4 regions of the Shewanella sp. MTB7 genome follow, and region 4 is predicted to be linked to each of the others. Evidence: predicted binding sites of a transcription regulator. Region 4 holds the regulator's gene; each other region holds the start of a gene.
What was found. Region 4 encodes sigma-54, which starts transcription at its own class of promoters, with help from an activator protein. Its sites were predicted from a motif close to GTTGGCACGNNNNTNGNNT; they were not measured.
Positions count from the first base shown of each region.

Region 1: a site for sigma-54 is predicted at 2,133-2,151, ahead of flgB (flagellar basal body rod protein FlgB). Genes of this name have one in related genera too.
Region 2: a site for sigma-54 is predicted at 2,074-2,092, ahead of HWQ47_RS09300 (flagellar hook-length control protein FliK). Genes of this name have one in related genera too.
Region 3: a site for sigma-54 is predicted at 2,694-2,712, ahead of HWQ47_RS10265 (LruC domain-containing protein). Genes of this name have one in related genera too.

Region 1 covers NZ_CP085636.1:2,164,827-2,168,788, reverse strand. Annotated here, with positions in the region: gene flgE (flagellar hook protein FlgE) at 1-424, opposite strand, end outside; gene flgD (flagellar hook assembly protein FlgD) at 454-1,269, opposite strand; gene flgC (flagellar basal body rod protein FlgC) at 1,283-1,699, opposite strand; gene flgB (flagellar basal body rod protein FlgB) at 1,702-2,100, opposite strand; gene HWQ47_RS09165 (CheR family methyltransferase) at 2,439-3,272, opposite strand; gene HWQ47_RS09160 (chemotaxis protein CheV) at 3,391-3,962, opposite strand, start outside.
Region 2 covers NZ_CP085636.1:2,191,110-2,195,071, forward strand. Annotated here, with positions in the region: gene fliH (flagellar assembly protein FliH) at 1-106, shown strand, start outside; gene fliI (flagellar protein export ATPase FliI) at 190-1,530, shown strand; gene fliJ (flagellar export protein FliJ) at 1,600-2,046, shown strand; gene HWQ47_RS09300 (flagellar hook-length control protein FliK) at 2,188-3,846, shown strand.
Region 3 covers NZ_CP085636.1:2,412,121-2,416,082, reverse strand. Annotated here, with positions in the region: gene dld (D-lactate dehydrogenase) at 1-1,125, shown strand, start outside; partial or broken gene HWQ47_RS10270 (transposase) at 1,441-2,122, opposite strand; gene HWQ47_RS10265 (LruC domain-containing protein) at 2,748-3,962, shown strand, end outside.
Region 4 covers NZ_CP085636.1:5,488,147-5,492,108, reverse strand. Annotated here, with positions in the region: gene HWQ47_RS23980 (HPr family phosphocarrier protein) at 1-46, opposite strand, end outside; gene rapZ (RNase adapter RapZ) at 39-881, opposite strand; gene ptsN (PTS IIA-like nitrogen regulatory protein PtsN) at 878-1,321, opposite strand; gene hpf (ribosome hibernation promoting factor) at 1,324-1,611, opposite strand; gene HWQ47_RS23960 (RNA polymerase factor sigma-54) at 1,747-3,228, opposite strand; gene lptB (LPS export ABC transporter ATP-binding protein) at 3,380-3,962, opposite strand, start outside.

The DNA.
Region 1 (3,962 bases), 3.0 Mb from region 4:
TTAAGCTCACAGAAGTCGAATTCCCATCTTTATCTACACCGAACGTTTGCAAGAAATTACCTTGAGAGTCAACCAAGTAGTTATTGGAGTCGACCTTAAAAGCCCCTGCGCGAGTAAAGGTGTGGTCTTGTGAATCCAATCCACTAGATGTGACAAAGAAACCGCCACCATTGATCGCCATGTCTAAGGCATTATTGGTAAATTGTAAACTACCTTGATGAAACTGCTGAGCAACCTGACTCGTCGTAGCACCACCACCAACCGCAGTTTTACCATTAGCAAAAATTGAGTTTGCGTAAACATCAGCAAACTCAGCTCTAGATTCTTTAAAACCGATGCTGTTAACGTTAGCGATGTTATTCGCTGTAGTATTTAAGTCTTTCTGGGCAGCGGAAATACCACTCAATGCTATGTTAAACGACATAATTCACCTCGATTTAAATTCATTTCTAATTAGCTTTCAGAGACAGCTAAGACATCACCAATCTTAATCCCGCCAACCCCACGTAAATTAAGGATGGCACCAGTACTGGCCGTACCTAATGAAACGCTGGTGACATGGGCATAAGTTGAAACGGCCAGTTCTTCACTCTTACCATCAACCTTACCGGAAGCTTTGATGGAGTAATTGCCATCGGCTACTGGTTCACCATTTTTATTCAGTCCATCCCAACTGACATCGATATTTCCCCCCGCACTGCCATCAACAGTAAAAGTCTTAATCAACTGACCGGTATCATCCTCGACACGCACTGTGATACTTTCGATTGTTTCAGGAGTACTGATAATCCCTTTGATCTCTCGACCTTCAGCTGAGACATTACCTGTATCTGATGGAATTAGTACTTTTTGCCCGACGAGACCTGAAGCTTGCAGCGCTTGGCTTGACGTCATAACAGTATTCAGATTAATAATTTCATCATTGAGATTATTAATGCCATCCACTGTCGAAAACGAAGCCATTTGTGCAATCATCTGGTCGTTATCGACGGGCTTAAAAGGGTCCTGCATCGACAGCTGTTGACTCAGTAATGAAAAGAAATCCTCCTGAGTCAACTCTTGATTATTTGGCTCTGGGGTCGATGATTCATCAGGAAGACGAATCGCATCAATAAAAGGATTACCTGTTGTTGAAGTCTGCTCAGCACTTTGAGTTGTAGCAGCTTGAACCGCCGATGCTGTTTGTTTTGCTGGCGCCACAGACTGATTTGATGTCTGCGAAGTTCCACCTAACGTTTGCGCACTATTTAACGGATTAATGAGGCTCACTGATTACCTCCTTCTATTTGCCAATTCTGAGAGTTTGCTGAAGCATTGACTTCGCCGCTTCAGCTACCTGGACATTCATTTGATAGGAACGAGATGCAGATATCATGTCGGCCATCTCCTCCATCACATTCACATTCGGTTTATAAATAAAACCATCATTATCAGCCATTGGATGATTGGGAGAAAACTCCTTCTGCAAAGGCGCATCACTCTCAACAATGCCTTTTACTACAACAGATTGAGAAGACTGTTGCTGGTGGCTGGCTTTGGCCATTTCGGCCTCAAAAATAGGGTGTCGAGCACGATAGGTTGCATCAATACTACTGGAGACAGAATCTGCATTCGCAATATTACTGGCTGTAGTATTTAACCTTACCGACTGAGCAGACATCCCAGAACCCGAGACATTAAAGATATTAAATAAGCTCATAATTAATCACCTCTCAAGGCTTTTTTAAGCCCAGAAAATCTACTGTCTAAAAATCCTAGAGACATTTGATACTCAAGTGCATTCTGCATAAATTCTGATTGCTCTTGCTGAATATCGACCGTATTTCCATCACCAGTATCAGGCTGATTTGGCACTCTATAGCCATAATGTTGCTCAGAGAGGGCGGCTAGATCAAAATGTTTGCCGTCATTACCCGTCATAACAAGACCACGTTGACGGCTCGTTGCGGCTTGCAGAGCCTTATCGAAATCAACATCACGGGCTTTATAGTGAGGAGTGTCGGCATTAGCGATATTAGAAGAGATGACCTCTGCACGTTGGGCACGGATCCCAAGAGTGTATTGGTGAACTCCTAACGCCTTATCAAAATTAATCGCCATAAAATTGCCTCCTGAACTTGTTGACAATAATGTAGCAATAGTTGTGCCAAAAAAGGGAGGAAGATTCGAGGATGTTGCTAGACAGCTCACTGGGCGACGGAAAAGTCGCCAGCTAGGAGAAACAAATTGAGATGGACTCTGTCCAACTCAATTCCTTTGGTTGATTTTGCTTGAAGTGAGCTGGTGAACGTACCCGTAGCCAAGATGTTGGCATCTCGCAGCGAGATTGAGAGTATCCTAGAAGATACTACACCCCTAGTTTATCGTATTGATGTTATAAATTAATCCTGAGAACGCCCTCGTAACCAACTTATTAACGAGCGTCCTCGCACCTGCAATTACGTTTTCTTCTGATAATAGATGCCGGGGTTACAGCGAACCATATCAAACTCTTCCGTTAAACCGGCAATTGACTCAGATGCGCCAAGAAAGAGTATCCCTTTGGGGTTTAAAGCGGCAGCAAATTGCCGCAATATTTTCGCTTTTGCCTCAGGAGAAAAGTAGATAAGTACATTACGACAAAAGATAATGTCAAATTTACCCAGCAAGGTATAACTTTCAAGCAGATTGTGAGCTCTGAAATTTACCAGGCGCTTAACATTATCATTGATCACCATAGTGCCGTTATTGGTAGCCGCAAAAAATTGACGTTTACGCTCATCAGACAAACCTCTTCCTAAGGCTAGATTGTCATATTCTGCATGCTTACAGCGATCCAACATCGACGGTGAAAGGTCGGTTGCCAAAATAGATGCGTTGCCAGGTAGACTGCCAGGTTTCTTTTGTTGGTACTCAAGAATAGTCATAGCCAAAGAGTATGGCTCTTGACCTGATGAACATGCAGCAGACCAAATCTTTAGAGGTCGTCCAAGTCGACTGTATTCAGGTAACAATTTATTAGATAACAACTCAAATGGATACCTGTCTCTAAACCATAAGGTTTCATTTGTAGTCATGGCATCGATCACAGAAGCTCGTAACTGTCGCTCCGTAGGTCTCATGGAATGCTTTACAACTTCTGACAACGAAGGAAGATTATATTGCCCCATCAAAGGTGCTAGGCGACTACGCACTAGATACTGCTTATTATCACCCAACACAATTCCACTGTGTTGTTCCAGAAATAACCTAAATTGTGTGTATTCAGTTTCAGCAAGTGATTTGTTTGGCACCTTGGTGTCCTAATATCAGTAAAATAGGCTATTACAGCATTTAATCGTACAGAGCGCTGGTTTATACATTAGCAGTAAAAAAGAAACAAGCTTAATATAAAACAGCGCACAACAATCATTATAAACTCAAGTGCTTATTCACTGCTGCTGCAAGTTCATCAGGGTTGAATTTTGCAATAAAATCATCTGCACCAACTTTTTCTACCATAGCCTGATTAAAAACTCCACTCAATGAAGTATGCAGCACAATTTTAATATCTTTTAATTTCGGATTATCCCTTATCTCCGCAGTTAGGGTATACCCATCCATTTCAGGCATCTCAATATCAGAGATAATTAATGGGATCTCTTTTGACACATCATCCATCTCTTCAGCCATCTTGGTTAGTTTATTCAGTGCATCTTTACCATCAATGGCTGTATCAATTTGCAACCCCAATGCTTCAAGCGCACGAATAATCTGCTTTCGAGCCACTGCAGAATCATCTATCACCATAATATGGAAATACTGTTCTTTATCTATGGTTAGACTCTCACTAAGTTCCTGACTAATTTCAGTCTTAACTGGTGAGATCTCGTCGAGAATCTTTTCAACATCTAGGATCTCAACCAATTCTCCTTCAATCTCAGTAACAGCCGTTAGATAGGAGTATTTTCCAGAGCCCTCTGGAGGCGGCATAATCGCCTCCC
Region 2 (3,962 bases), 3.1 Mb from region 4:
GATTTCCGAAACTGACAGAGACACATCGAATGATGAGCCAGTTAATCAAGCTGATGCATCTGCGACACCAATATCTGGTGATGATTCAGGCGACAAGCCGCAATAAGCGGCAGTTGTTGTCAAAGAACTTAAATAGAATAATCGTTTTTTTAGGTATTAAATTGTTTCTAGCCACAAGGCGAACAAAAGATGCATAGCCGTCAGAACCAACTGCTTAATAAAATTAAACAACAGTCGGGAAAAGTCCATCCATTCGTTGCCGAAGCGAGTGGCCAACTTGTTCGCGTGGTTGGATTAACACTGGAGGCGACGGGTTGTCGTGCTTCGATTGGTAGCCTTTGCAGTATTGAGACGTTAGCAGGTGATCTCGTTGCTGAAGTGGTCGGTTTTGATGACAAGCTTCTTTACTTGATGCCGATAGAGGAGCTTCGAGGGGTTTTACCCGGTGCTAAAGTGACGCCTCTAGGAGAGCAAAGTGGACTGAATGTAGGTCTATCTTTACTCGGTAGAGTGCTCGATGGTAATGGCCAACCTCTTGATGGTTTGGGGCGCTTACAAACGGATCAAAAGGTGCCAAGACACACGGTCCCTATTAATCCCTTATCCCGCCGCGCAATAACCGAGCCACTCGATGTGGGGGTCAGAGCCATTAATGCCATGCTGACGGTAGGTAAAGGGCAAAGGATGGGGCTTTTTGCAGGTTCCGGCGTAGGTAAGAGTGTACTGCTTGGCATGATGACTAGGGGGACCACTGCCGACATTATCGTGGTGGGATTAGTGGGTGAACGTGGCCGGGAAGTAAAAGAATTTATTGAGGAGATATTAGGTGAAGAGGGACGTGCTCGCTCAGTCGTTGTGGCAGCTCCTGCCGATACTTCCCCCTTGATGCGACTAAGAGCCTGTGAAACGTCAACCCGTATAGCTGAATATTTCAGAGACTTGGGTTATAACGTATTATTATTGATGGACAGTCTAACCCGTTATGCCCAAGCGCAAAGAGAGATAGCCCTAGCTGTAGGGGAACCGCCTGCAACCAAAGGATATCCGCCTTCGGTATTTGCAAAACTGCCTAAATTAGTCGAAAGAGCAGGTAATGGAGCACCTGGCCAAGGTTCGATTACCGCTTTTTATACTGTACTCACTGAGGGGGATGATCTACAAGATCCGATAGCAGATGCGGCAAGGGCTATTTTAGATGGTCACATCGTATTGTCCCGTCAATTAGCCGACTCTGGTCATTACCCTGCGATTGATGTCGAAGCCTCTATCAGCCGTGTTGCCCCTATGGTCATAAGTCAAGAGCACCTAGAAGCGATGCGTCGTGTGAAGCAAGTTTACTCTCTGTATCAACAGAATAAAGATCTTATCTCTATTGGCGCTTACACTCAGGGAAGCGATCCAAGGATAGATAATTCGATTAGATTGCAGCCAGCCATGAACGCTTTTTTAAGGCAAACCATGAAAGAAGCAATAAGTTTTGATAGCAGTGTGCTTATGCTGACCCAAATGGGCGCGCAGTGTAAGGTTTAAGCGCTGCTCTATTTTAACAAGTGAAAGCTAAATTAATATTAGTAATCCGTGTTCTTTTTTGGAGATTAAATGGCAAAACATGATCCGTTAGATACAGTATTAAAACTGGCAAAGGATGCGGAAGAACAAGCGGGGTTACAACTAAAGTCAGCTCAATTGATGTTACAAAAATGTCAGAGTCAGCTAGAGGCCTTGAGAAACTATCGTCTCGATTATATGAAGCAGATGGAAGACCATCATGGCAAGAGTATCAGTGCGAGTTATTACCATCAGTTTCATCAGTTCGTTAGACAAATTGATAAAGCTATCACCAAGCAGGTCGTGTCTATTCAGGACGCTGATAGTCAAAGAATACACAGACAAAAGCACTGGCAACAAATGCAACAAAAACGCAAAGCCGTTGAGCTTCTTCTTGCTCGCAAAGCAGAAAAAGTGGCACAAGAGGCGTTAAGACAAGAACAGAAGATGATAGATGAATTCGCTTCTCAACAGTTTTATCGAAAGCGAGTGCGTTAACCTTATCTTTCTATTCTACTTCTTACTTTTGGCACTGATATTGCTGTAATTATCTATATAGATTCTTTTCGACTCGCGGGTCGACATTTTGACGCTAAAAATAGGCCTTTATCTCGTAGGCTTTAGCGTTCTGGAGGCTTTATGCAGAAAATGTCCAATGTACTTTTAGCCAGTAATAAAGCTGAAAATAAACCAAACACAGAGATTAAACAAGCGGTTAACGACAATAAGTCCTCCGAAAATAGTGATTTTTCTTCGGCATTACAACAAGCAAGTGTAGAAGCTAAGCAACAAGTTAAAATTAAATCAAATGAAAGTGTTAGCACTAAAGTTGAGTTAGATAATGCTAGCAATATAAATCGCCAGACGGATGCTGAAGAGCAAGCACTCATTGAATCTCAACATCAGAACGGATCAAGTACCGAGGGTGAGACTGATGTATCCCACGTGCTAGCTCAAATTAATCTGGCTTCTGAGTTGAATAATGCCGATAGAGTGGTATCTACAGTCATCATTGAAGAAGGCGGCGATAGTTTGCCGCTTGGAGATCTCATTAAAGATGAGGTGTTAATTGATAGCTTAGGTTTGAATATTACGGAGGGGACAGAAAAAGGTCTGGGAGTACTGGATCCCGCAACGGCAGAACCTCTAGATAACAAGACACTTACTGAGTTATTAAATAAAAGTGGTCTTACACTAGAGGAGTTGCAAACTCTTTCTCCAGAGGTATTAACTCAGCTGATTACTTTCGTTAAAAGTGGTGAAGGTAATGTTCAAGATATTCTTGATGTAAGAAAGCAAGTTGAGATATTAGCCGGCGATGGGGTTAAAAATCATCAAGCTACATATGCACAGAACAAAGCAATGGAAATCGATGCTTCTAAAAATGAACCTGCTCTAGTTGGTAGCGCTGCAGAAAAAGAAAGGCCACAGGGGCAAACACTACCTGCAATTGAGACAAAACCATTAAACACGGCTCAGCTTCAACAAGTCGAATTAAATAAAGAGCAGAGTTTGGTCCTAGATAACAAAGGGCAATTATCGAGTTTTGAGAGTAAAGCCATGAATGTTCAGGGGCAAGAGACTGCATTCAAGAGTAAAGGTGAAAGCGTTAAGCTCAACAGTATCTTAGGTGAGAAGCTGGCTAGTCAAACAGAAGGACAAGTCGTTGCAGAAGAACAACTCAAAGGCGCTGAACTTTCAGTTAAATTGACGCCGATGAAAGCAGGAATGGAGTTTGGTTCGGCTTTCACTGAAACAGCGGTAGAGTCTAAACTTCAGCAAGCAAGCTCACAGCTAACACCACAACAAACAACTCGAAGTGATATTGCACAAATTCAATTGTCACTGAAGCAAAGTAATGAGCAGCAGGTACAGATGCAAGATATGATCCAGCGATTTTCACCTGTGATGAAACAACAACTTATTACGATGGTTAGTCAAGGGATACAACATGCAGAAATCAGACTTGATCCACCTGAGTTAGGTCAATTAATGGTGCGGATTCAGGTTCAAGGGGATCAAACACAAGTGCAATTTCAGGTAGCACAACATCAAACTCGTGATCTTATCGAGCAAGCTATTCCAAGGTTAAAAGAGCTTTTGTCTGAGCAGGGATTGCAATTGACTGATAGCCAAGTTTCTCAAGAGAATGAAGGTAATGGCGCTGATGGAGAACAAAACTCAGAAGATAGTGGAAGTCAGTTTGGTACGGAGCTGGATGAAATATCATCAGAAGAATCGTTAATAAGCTCAAAACAAGCAACTAGTTACCCTTCAGGTATAGATTATTACGCATAAGCAGGTAACCTATAGGAATTGAATGTGTGGATTGTCTTAAATTTAGCTAAAATCCTTATTGAGACTAAGCTTTTATCCAGATTTTACATATTCTAAAAACATGTTGAAAAGGGAAA
Region 3 (3,962 bases), 3.1 Mb from region 4:
GGTGATACTCCACAAGAGATACTTACCAATTTACAAAACAAAAAATATTTAATTGAAGATATAAAAACCACAAATAAGCTGGCTTCAGATCGCGACTATGCTGATTGGGTTCGTCAAATTGGAGATGATACTCCTGCGCGTTTTAATGCAGATCCAAGGCGTTTGAACCAAGCTAGTGGCTGTGCTGGCAAGCTAGCTATTTTTGCTGTGCGAGTGGATACTTTTTTAAAGAATAAGAATGAGCATACTTTTTACTTAGGTACTAACTCAACCCAAGCATTACAAACCGTTAGGAAAACGTTACTTAAAAAATCAACTAGTTTGCCCGTCTACGCTGAATACTTACATCGTGACATTTTTGAGTTGGCAGATAAATATGGCCGAGATACAGTACTACTCATTAAATATTTAGGAACGAATTGGTTGCCTAAAATTTTTAATATCAAGCGTCAATTAAATACACTTTCCCAGCATATTCCATTTTTAAAGCAAGGCTTCATAGACAATGTAATCTATAAATTAGCAGCACTTTTTCCTAGCCAGACACCAAAAAAGCTTCACCAATGGAATGAGATATACGAACATCAATTGATCTTAACAGTAAAGGGAGATGTTAAAGAAGAAACCGAATCACTCTTGGATGATATAAAAAAACAACATAATTTAAGTTATTTTCTCTGCAATGAAGAGGATGCAAAGTCTGCTTATTTATTGCGCTTTGCAGCGGCTGGCGCTGCGATTCAATACGCAGCAATAAACAATCAAGAAGTCGAGTCAATCGTTGCGCTTGATATTGCTTTAAAACGCAATGATACCGATTGGTTTGAAACCTTACCTGAAGAACTTAACTGTAAGTTAGTTAATAAGCTTTATTATGGCCACTTTCTATGTCATGTGTTCCATCAAGATTACTTAGTTCGCAAAGGCGAAAATGCTAAAGATATTAAAAAAGCTATGTTATTGCTGCTTGAAAAACGTGGTGCCGAATACCCAGCAGAGCATAACGTAGGCCACCATTATGACGCTAAGCCACCCTTGGCTGATTATTATAGGACGCTAGATCCAACTAATACCTTAAATGCAGGAATTGGTGGAATGTCTAAAAAGCTAAACTATGATAAATAGTCGAGGTTAGATGTGAACGTTTTTTTATCTAATTTGAAAGTGTGTTTGGCGATCGTTTTTTATCTGTGCTCTTATACTCCTTTTTAGAGGGAGTTAAACATACATATTGAGTTATACAAGCAACGTTTTGCAGGATCCATGGCAATCTCTAAAGTGTAAAAAACAACTACCCACTTTTTGATGTACTATTTAGCTCATTGTGTGTGGTTATTGCAGGGCTATAGGTGGTCCTATTAGATAATACATCTTTGGACATCATGCATGCCTCAAAGAACAAGGTACCTTTTTAGACGACATTCTGAAGACATTGCTAGGCTTATTCAATCTTTCTTGGCAATGGGCAGCAGGTAAGCTGTGTCTTGGCTTAAACCAGAAGAGGCTGTTCGTTGAGCCTCTTCACATATCAAAGGAGATAATCCGCAGGTCTCATGTCCATACAGATGGTTTTAGTTTTTGATTTCGCATCTGAAGGCAATTGCTAAAAACAGGCGTTAAAACTGAGTTTAGATCGGTGATCTGAAACGGCTAACACTTGTCCATGAAAGTTGGAAAGTACGGTAACGTATTCTCGTCCTTTTTTAATGGCTGTTTCGTCAATTAACAATGACTCAATCGAGCAAGTTGTTCGATATGCTCCCTCCTAAAAACGTCCCTTTCCATTATCCGATCAATTGCTTCCCAGCTTAATTTAAAGAATTTACTAACCACATTTAACATACTCATGACTAACATCGCCAACACTCCCACTTCGAGTAGTTCAGTGTGGCGGCTACTCTCGTAAACCTAGGGAATTTGAGGTGTCTGATAGCCATGGTTCAGGCAATGAATTCACGGAATTGTGGAGTGAAAGCTGGCAAACGGGGCAAACTAAATAACCTCTATGTACATAGTTCACAATCACCGTAATACTTTGATGTTGTTCATCAAACTGAACGTCAGAGACTAGCCATGGTGCTTTTGAGTCTAAGGTTTTTTGATATAAAGCTGTTTCGTTCATAAGTAACTTGGATGAGAAAACGTATTGGGGAGTTGATCTTAAAAGTTGTGTTTCCCACCATTTTCGACGAAGACCCACAAATAAACAGTGAGTGACTCAAAAGAGTTCTATGTGGCTGCCATAGGCGTCTTATATTCCTAACAAAATTAAGACTAATACGTTAGCACGAGAACCACTGGTAATTATCTCTAACATTGAAGGGGGGTTTTCGGCTTACTCTGACAAGTCAAAAATCAAAGAGATAGATAAATAGATGTAGAAGTAGATGCGGTGGTGAGTTTCCCAAACAGGGTGAGCGAACGCGAAGTGATCCCCTCTCCTAGAACCTTCTCAAAGAAAAAGTGCATATCCCGCTGGAGGCGATAAACGACAATGAAAGGTACAACTTTCAACAATCAAACCCTGTACCAAACTCAGCTTAAAGCTAAACCAGAAAATGTCATCAGACTTCATTCGAAGGCTTATTACATTTTTGCCTCATCAGATCTGCAACTTGATTTGCAACTTGCAACACATTTATTCACCCCTAAACCAAAACCATTGTAACCAACTGTATTTATTGGTAAATAATTTTGGCATGGAGTCTGCAGAGTAAACGTTAGCTAAATACAATAAGGAAATCCTAATGAAAAAAACATACTCATTAATGATTTGTAGTGGCATGCTATTCACCCAAGGGATAAGTTGGGCTGATGAATTTGAAGCCTGCCCTACCCAAGCTTTTATTATTCAAACTCCCTCATCTGTCCCAAAAACATATGGTGTTGATCTGGCAACGGGTAGTTACACAGTATTAGAAAATGATATGGGCACAACTAAGTCCTATAACGGTGTTGGATTTAATTATCATGATAACTATATCTATGGCTGGGATTATCAGAATGCGACCTTAGGAAAAACAGGTGATGACTATCAAATAGTTCCACTTACCATCACCAAAGATAGCGCCTCTGCAAGCGCTGGTAACATATATGTAGGTGATATTGCTATCAATGAAAACACTTGGTACGGATATCGCAAAGGTAAAGGTCTTTTCACCATTCCCCTCGGTGATCCAAGTAGCTACAACATGACTAGAGTCTCAGGTAGTAACACTAACGCTACCTATAATATTACTGATTTAGCCTTTCACCCAACCGATGGTTATATCTATGCAATCACCAATGGCAGCACAGGTAAACTACTCCGCATCGATCCCGCTGATGGGTCGTCAACAAACTTAGGCACAGTCGCGAGCTCCACTTCAGGTAATTTTATTTTTGGTGCCCAATTTTTTGACCCTAGTGGTAATCTTTATACCAGTAATAATGCCAACGGAAATATTTATCGCGTTAATGTAGAGCAGGCATCACCAACGGCTGAACTGTTTGCCTATGGTCCATCATCATCAAGTAATGATGGCGCTCGTTGTGCCCTAGCAGAGGTGCCTATTGGGAACAATGTCGACTTTGGTGATGCACCTGACAGTTATGGCACTTTAATGGATAGTAATGGTGCAAGGCACACCATTGTTTCAGGTTTTTATTTAGGTAGCAGTATTGATAATGAATCTGATGGGTACACATACCCCTTAAGTGACGATGCCAGTGATGGATCTGACGATGAAGATGGCGTAAGTATGCCAACAGGATTTGAAATTGGTGAACAAGCCATTTTGCTCGTCGATGTCACAGGTGATGATGGTTACCTTAACGGCTGGATAGATCTAAATCAAAATGGTGAATTTGAATTAGAGGAGCAAGTCGTCCTCGCTGAACCCTTAGATGATGGTAGCAATACCATCGTTATTGATATCCCGAGTTGGGCAGAAACAGGAGGTACTTGGGCTCGTTTTCGCCTC
Region 4 (3,962 bases):
GGCCTAGCTTGTTACAGATGGTAACCTGACGTTCCAGTTTAGTCATTGCTTAATTCACGGTGGCGAGCTTGGACTGTATGTTTGCTTTTGCTAAAGAGTTTAGCTAGCTGCTCTGTGACATAGACAGATCGATGTTGGCCACCGGTACACCCTATTGCAATTGTGAGATAACTGCGATTGTTGCGTTCCAGTTGTGGCAACCAAGTTTCCAGTAGATTCTCAATTTGCCAGATAAACTTATTAACAGTGGGCTGCTGGCTAAGGAAAAGTTGTACTGGCTCATCGAGGCCTGTCATTGGTCTAAGCTCTGGCTCCCAATGGGGATTGGGTAAAAATCTGACATCAAACATAAAATCAGCTTCTACGGGCATACCATATTTGAATCCAAATGATTCAAAGTTAATGACTAACTCTTTATCCACACTGCCTAATAAGATCTCCCTAACTCGGTTGCTGAGATCGTAAATATTCAGGTTTGAGGTATCAATATAATGATCGACAAGTTTAGAGAGTGGTTCTAACAGCACTCTTTCATGATCTATCGCCTCTTTGAGTGAGGTTTTATTTTTTGATAGTGGGTGGAGACGACGTGTTTCACTGTAACGTTTGAGTAGAACTTCATCGCTTGAGTTTAGAAAGAAACTTAATAGCTCAGTACCTTCTGGTAGATTTGAAAGCTGTTTCTCTAACTCTGTTTCGTGCATATTACGAACATCCACACTAATAGCCACAAGGTCTGTGCTATCTTTGAGCTGTTCAAGTAATGTGTCCATAAGTGGCAAAGGTAAGTTGTCGACACAGTAGTATCCGAGATCTTCCAATACCCTGAGGGCGACAGATTTTCCCGAACCGGAGCGACCGGATACCATAACCAGTTTCATTGTGTTATCACCTGATAAAGTTCTGACTCATCTTGTGTTTTTCGTAACTGCTTTAAAATTAGTTTGTCATTAAGCTTTTCTGCCATAGCAGATAAGGTACTTAAATGCTGCTCACATTGATCAGCTGGAACTAATAGTGCAAATAATATATCTACCGGCTGTTTATCAATAGAGTCGAAAGCAATTGGCTCCTCGCACTTTATGAGTACCGCAACGGGTTGACTAATATTGGCTAACCTTCCATGTGGAATGGCTATGCCGTTACCTATACCTGTGCTGCCCATTTTCTCTCTGGCTAAAAGACTTTCAAAAATCTCTTGAGAGGAAAGGTTAGGGTACTGGACAGCGGCAAGATCGCTTATAAGTTCCAGTACCTTTTTCTTACTGCCCGGAGTGGCGCAAGTTGTACATTCCGGCTGCAGGATAGTGCTTAATTCCATCGTTAGTGTTTTATTTGCTTCTCTTTATGTTTAATAACCTGACGGTCGAGCTTATTTATCAGGGAGTCGATTGCGGCATACATGTCAGCATGTTCTGACATAGCAAAAACCTCTCCACCAACAAGATGAAGTTTAGCTTCTGCTATTTGCTGCATTTTCTGAACATTTAAAATAACGTGCACATTATTGATCTGATCGAAATGTCGTTCAAGCTTTGAAAATTTTTCTTCAACATACTGACGAAGAGATGTTGTGATTTCGATATGATGACCTGTTACGTTAATTTGCATAGAAATACTCCTCCGGACTCGATTGTGTTTGAAAGCACGCTCGTCGATTAGAGGTTTACATTGCATATTTAGGTATCTGACTAACGTCACAATGTTTAACCTCAACATATTAATATCTTAATTTTCAAAAATATTCTATAAGCTCTTTCTTTGATTTGATGGTGGTATGAGCAAAGCCTCACGGTACTTGGCTATGGTTCTTCTCGCTACTTTAATGCCTTGTTCAGCTAACAGTAGTGCCATCTTACTGTCACTTAATGGTTTCTGTTGGTTTTCTGCAGCAACTAGCTTCTTAATAAAGGCGCGAATTGCGGTTGATGAACATTCGCCACCGTCGTCGGTACCCACATGACTTGAGAAGAAGTATTTCAGTTCAAAAATACCTCTTGGGGTGTGCATATATTTTTGGGTTGTGACACGTGAAATGGTCGATTCATGCATCTCGACCTCTTCAGCGATGTCATTTAACACCATAGGCTTCATCGCTTCTTCACCGTATTCAAAGAAGCCTTGTTGAAACTTAACAATGCAGTTCGAAACTTTAAGTAAAGTATCGCTACGACTTTCTAAACTCTTGATAAACCACTTAGCTTCCTGCAAGTGTCCACGAATAAACTGACTGTCTGCCTGACTTTTAGTGCTGCGGGCCATGGATGCATAATGTTGGTTTACATTTATTTTGGGTAAGTAATCTGGATTTAGTTCAACTATCCAACGACCTTTTTTCTTGGTCACTGTGACATCAGGGATCACATATTCATCACGGTTTGGTGTTATGGCGAGTCCTGGACGGGGATTCAAGGTTTGAATCAACTCTATTGCTTGCCTTAACTCATCCTCTTTTAGTTTGGTTTTACGCATTAAGAGACGGAAGTCTCGGCCGGCGATAAGATCCAGGTGTTCTTTGATTAACAGTCTGGCGTTATCAATATGAGGCGTTGTGCTAGCGTATTGAGCGAGCTGGATGAAAAGACATTCGCTGAGATCGCGTGCTGCGACTCCAATAGGGTCAAAATGTTGAATACGTTTAAGTACAGCTTCCACTTCATCGAGTTCAATTTCGGGATCGCCCATAGCCTCTAAAATATCGTCAGTATTTTGTGTCAGGTAACCACGTTCATCGACCGCATCAATAATGGCGGTAGCAATGGCGAGATCGTTATCTGAAAATGGGGTTAAATTCTTTTGCCACTCAAGATGCTCAAATAAACCTTCACTGGTTTCACCTTGAAAGGGGAGATCGTCGTCTCGCATTGCACCCGAAGCTGAATTAGGGCTTGCCGTATAGACTTCATCCCAAGTGGTATCCATAGGCAGATCTTCAGGCATAGAATCTTGTGCTAAGGCCTCGGAAGTTTCCAATGTCGAACTGTCTTTTTCGACGACAGTTTCAGCGGAAGCACTGAAATCTGTTTCATCATTTATCTTGGCATCGCTATTGTCAGCTGTTGCGTCGACCTGCTCTTCATCCAACTCAAGTAGAGGGTTGGAGTCTAGTGCTTGTTGGATCTCCTGTTGCAGTTCCAGTGACGATAGCTGCAACAGACGTATGGCCTGCTGAAGCTGTGGAGTCATGGTTAAGTGTTGACCCATTTTGAGCTGGAGTGACGCTTTCATGTACTGCTATTCCCTTCTTTGTACTTATTAAAATGAGAAAGCCTGCTGGAGTTATTTTGGAAGTCTTCGCTTCCTAAATACACTTCATTAGAATGAGTAATATCGATGTATCATATCCATTTTCTAGGGGGGAAATCATTCCCTAGATTAACTATAGCTTGAATTGTTCTCCTAAGTACACCGCTCGTACTTGCTGATTGTCTAAGATTTCTGCGGGTGTTCCTTCGGCAATTAAATTTCCATGACTCACGATATAAGCATGCTCACAAACGTCTAATGTTTCCCTCACGTTGTGATCAGTAATAAGCACTCCAAGACCGCGACTCTTGAGCTGTAAAATGATTTTTTTAATGTCGATGACCGAGATAGGATCGACGCCAGCAAAAGGTTCATCGAGTAAAATAAACTTTGGGTTCGCGGCTAATGCTCTTGCTATCTCTACACGTCGACGTTCGCCGCCGGAAAGCGACATTCCTTGACTATCTCGAATATGAGTAATATGAAACTCTTCCAGTAGATGTTCTAGTTGCTCTTCTCGTGCATTTTTATCAAGTTCATCTCGAGTTTCCAGTACGGCCATAATATTATCTCTGACCGATAACTTTCTAAAGATGCTTGCTTCTTGGGGCAAGTAGCCTATGCCTTTACGAGCACGCAGATGCATAGGATCTAGGGTGAGATCATCATCATTAATAAAGATCCGCCCTTTATCACTTTGAACTAGCCCTACGACC